One region of the Priestia sp. FSL W8-0524 genome, then DNA from elsewhere that is predicted to be linked to it. Evidence: riboswitches for the same ligand, from Rfam matches in the RefSeq annotation. Region 1 holds a riboswitch; the other holds the start of a gene.
The links. A riboswitch is a leader RNA that binds a small molecule or an ion and turns the genes downstream of it on or off. The one in region 1 is predicted to bind S-adenosylmethionine.
Positions count from the first base shown of each region.

Region 2: another riboswitch for S-adenosylmethionine. It lies ahead of NST66_RS28025 (5-methyltetrahydropteroyltriglutamate--homocysteine S-methyltransferase); the one in region 1 lies ahead of metE (5-methyltetrahydropteroyltriglutamate--homocysteine S-methyltransferase).

Region 1 covers NZ_JBBOUG010000001.1:3,231,741-3,233,944, forward strand. Annotated here, with positions in the region: gene metE (5-methyltetrahydropteroyltriglutamate--homocysteine S-methyltransferase) at 1-1,353, opposite strand, end outside; cobalamin riboswitch at 1,504-1,692, opposite strand; SAM riboswitch class I at 1,772-1,882, opposite strand; gene NST66_RS16905 (hypothetical protein) at 1,963-2,204, opposite strand, start outside.
Region 2 covers NZ_JBBOUG010000003.1:51,614-53,817, reverse strand. Annotated here, with positions in the region: gene NST66_RS28040 (FtsK/SpoIIIE domain-containing protein) at 1-147, opposite strand, end outside; gene NST66_RS28035 (hypothetical protein) at 172-381, opposite strand; gene NST66_RS28030 (hypothetical protein) at 394-693, opposite strand; SAM riboswitch class I at 1,080-1,180, shown strand; gene NST66_RS28025 (5-methyltetrahydropteroyltriglutamate--homocysteine S-methyltransferase) at 1,262-2,204, shown strand, end outside.

The DNA.
Region 1 (2,204 bases):
CAGACGCTCTTTTCGCACTTCTTTTGTTTGCGGAAAGCTTCCAATTGTTGTCGTTGGAAGAAGCGGCAGTTGAAACGCTTCTTGCTGAACGCGTTGACGTACGTCAAACGGCGCTTGGCGCTCTGCTTTATAGCTGTGCAGCTGCTTCAGCTCTTTTTGCACGTCTTGGTGATTTCGAAAAGATGATCCATTTAATGCTTGAATCGCCTGTTTGCTTACACTTATTTCTTTTTCAATTGCTTCTTTTCCTTGCTGCACCGCTTTTGTTAAAAGCGTGATTTCCTTTAGCTTTTCATCTGCAAAAGACAGCGCGTTTTTTAGAATTGGCTCAATGGTTTTTTCGCTTTTCACCGTGACAGGAACATGTAATAAACTTGATGAAGGCTGCAGAATCAAACGGTCTTTTGATACGGCTTCTTCAATTTCACTGATTGTTAAAAGCTGTTCGTCCAAGTTTTCACGCCAAATGTTTCGTCCGTCAATCACTCCTGCTGCCAGCACTTTATCAGTTGGAAACCCATATTTATTAAGTGCCGTGAGATTTTCGCCTCGGTCATGTACAAAATCCAATCCAATTCCGTGAACAGGAAGAGCAACTACTTCTTTATAGTAATCTACGCTGTCAAAATACGTCTGCAAAATGACTTTTACATTCGGTGCCGCTTTTTTCAAAGCTTCATAGACTTCTTTATAGAGCGCCAGGTCTTCTTTTGATAGCGTTGTAGCTAAAACCGGCTCATCCATTTGTACCCACTCCACGCCTTCTGCCTGCAGCTCCGCTAAGATTGTTGCATAAAGAGGAACAAATTGTTCAACTACTTTTTTAAACTCACTTTTTTTATATCCTTTTGACAGCTTCACAAATGTTACTGGACCTAAAATAACGGGTTTGCCTTTGATATTCAGCTTTTGTTTTGCTTCTTTGTAAAATTGAAGCGGGCGATTTTCTACAAGTGCCGGCGTACATTCCTCAAGCTCGGGTACGATGTAGTGATAATTTGTGTTAAACCATTTTGTCATCGTAGAAGCTACCGCACCTTTTGTTCCTCGCGCGATGTCAAAATACGTTTCAAGCGATACCGGGCCTCCGTTATATTCAAAGCGCTTTGGCACCAAACCAAACATAGCGGCTGTATCTAACACGTGATCGTATAAGCTAAAATCGCCGACTGGAATTAATTCAATTCCTGCGTCACGCTGTTTTTTCAGATGTCCTAGACGAAGAGCTTCAATTTCCTGAAGAAAGATATCTTTCTCTAGCTTTCCTGCCCAAAACTGCTCAAGCGCTTTTTTCCATTCTCGTTTTTCACCAATTCTTGGATAACCTACATTTGAACTTTTTACACTGCTCATTTTTTCCACTCCCTGTATATTTTTTTATCGCTAAACTAAAAAATCTCCCTTTTCGAAATGAAAAGAGAGATGATACGCATACTTAACTAAAGTTGAGATAGCCTGTTTTTCTCAACACGTATTCCTCACTCCTCTCTATATCCCGTAGAGCTTAAGTGCATACAACAGGCAGGTCTCCTGACTTAGGTTCATCGCTTCCTATCCCTTCCCATTTCAACATGAAACAGTGGTTAATAAGTTGCTCCCCATTACAGTGGCGGGACCGCGCCGGCTTTTCACCGGTCTTCCCTTTTAAGCTGCGTACATTCGTTACACAGCACCTGATGCATTTCTATGAAATTGTTCATTCAAAACACCTTTACATAAAATAAAAAGCCTCTCTATTATGAATAGAGAGGCATAGTATCTATGAAATCCTCTCTTATTTTTCAAAGCTGTACGCTTTGCAGGATGTAGCACCTTTTTAACAAGATTGTTAAATGGTTGCCGGGCTTCACAGGGCCAGTCCCTCCGCCTCTCTCAATAAGAGTTTTAATTGTTTATAATATTTTGAATGTAGAGTCATCTTAACACCTTACATTTATGTTGTCAAAAGAAATTTCAACAAAATTAGTTTTCAGGAGGTGCTGACGCTAATTTTTGCCTTAATAATTTGTAATCATCTTTTCGATGTGTTTCGATCAAGTCTTTTGCTCCTTGATGATACCCTGAAGAATAGATGTACTCTACAGCCGTTTCGATAAGCATTCTCTTTTCTTCCGCACATTCTCGGTCCATTAGGGGGAACAGTCTACCTAAAAGGTCATTCAAATCTTCCTTAATAAAACGATTAAGTCCTTCTTGCATCTTTT
Region 2 (2,204 bases), on a different contig from region 1:
GAAGTTTCCATAGATTTCTTTACCAATACAGACAGGCAGCTCCATCTTCTCAATGTGAGGATGGATTGTTTCATAATCATATTTAAGCATGGTAGGTAAGTCTTTGTGATGAACGGTAATACTAAAGTTTTTTAAGCTTCCATTCACTTCAATATTACTGCCTAATACTTGTCATAATGCCCATCTTTTTTTCGTTAAGAGTTCAGGATCAATGCCATTAAGTAAAGAAAAGGCATACCGAGTATAGTTATTATGGTGATCGATCTGATGAATTTTAGGAAATTGATAGGAGGTACGATCCCCATGCTTTATGACCCGATAAATTTCTGCTGTACGAAACGCTTTAATAAGCTTTCCACGCAATTTTAGTTTCTCAAACATCTAAACCCCTCCTCAAAACATAAATGTTGCAAAGAAGTAAAATAAGGCTCCATAAAAGGTGACAGGTAAGATAAACCGCATCACTTTCGCAAACTGGTCAGAGAGATCGATGACACCCCATCGTTCTAATATTCGTTCAATAATAGCAATTCCTAAGACAATGCCTCCTATGGTTAGAATAGTGGGGTCAAGCATGGCCAGTGGACTAAATGGGAAAAAGGAATATGCCTTGAATGGACGAGGCTTTGTGGAGGGCTTAAAGGATGGTTTATGGAGGAAGTTTCGAAAACCAATATCATGTGTTTTTCTCATGTTGGTACCTACTTTCATTCTTTTTATTTTTCCGCCTTTCATGTCTCAGTTATTTCAGCTCAACACATCCGGTCGCCCCCTTCGCCTCTTCGGTTCAGCTCCCTTACAGGTTCCACGAAGGGCTTCACTAGGCGTATAAAGCTTGTATTAACGCGGTAACGATACTGAACTAGCTACTGATTAGGTAACGCAGTAATAATTCTTTAGATACTATGTAGCTACTGCAGTAAGCTTGCCTGTCCACTCAAAAAATAAAAAAGAATCCTTACTACAGTAGGTAATGAGGAAGTAATGAGGTAAGAGGTGTATTATTTCTGATTTTTCGAATTTTTGTTGACAACCTAAGAAAACAAGTGTAACCTTTTTTTAGCTAAATAAATTGAATATTCTTATCTCGAGAGGTGGAGGGACTGGCCCTAGGAAGCCTCGGCAACAGACTGTTAAAGTACTGTGCCAATTCCAGTAGCAATTTGCTTGAAGATAAGAAGAGAATCCATAACGATTATTAACCTCTTCTTATTTGTAAGAAGAGGTTTTTTATTTTGAAAAGAAAGAAGGAAACAAAACCATGACTAAGACATTAGTGAAGGCTCCATTTAAAGCTGATCACGTAGGTAGTTTTTTACGACCAACTCCCCTCAAAGAAGCAAGAAAAGCGTATGCGAATGGTACAATTAATAAAGCTGATTTAAAATCTGTAGAGGACAAAGAAATTGAAAAGCTTGTTCAGAAGCAAATTGAATTGGGTCTTAAATCGATCACGGACGGTGAATTTAGACGTTCTTGGTGGCATTTGGACTTCTTATCAGGCTTAGAAGGTGTGGAGCAGTTTGAAACAGAATATATCAGCCAATTCAAAGGTGCAAAAACCAAAAATAACGCAATTAAGGTAGTAGGTAAAGTGGACTTCGATCATCATTATATGGTGGAACACTTCACGTTTTTAAAAGAAGCTGTTGAACGACATGGTGATGGAAGCCAAGTCGCTAAATTCTCAATTCCAAGCCCAAACATGTTATTTACTCGGATTCAAGAAGATACATATTATAAGGGAAACAGAGATCAATTTTATCATGATACTGTGGCTGCTTATCAAAAAGCTATTCAAGCCTTTTACGACGCAGGCTGCCGTTATCTACAACTAGATGATACGTCCTGGATTGATTTCGTTTCTGAAGAACGCATCAATGCGGTTGTTGAGAAGCTTGGTATGGATGTAAAAGACATTATCGATAATCGAGTAAGTTGCTTAAATGATGCTATTTCTAAAAAGCCTGAAGATATGCTCATTACGATGCATATTTGTCGTGGAAACTTTAGATCTACGTATATCACAAGTGGTGGCTACGATACTATATCTGATGCTATCTTTGCTAACTTACATGTAGATGGACTTTTCCTTGAATATGATGATAACCGTTCAGGAGATTTTGAACCATTAAAAAGTTTTACACGTAACAATCAAACCGTTGTATTAGGATTGGTAACATCTAAATTCCCTACATTAGAAG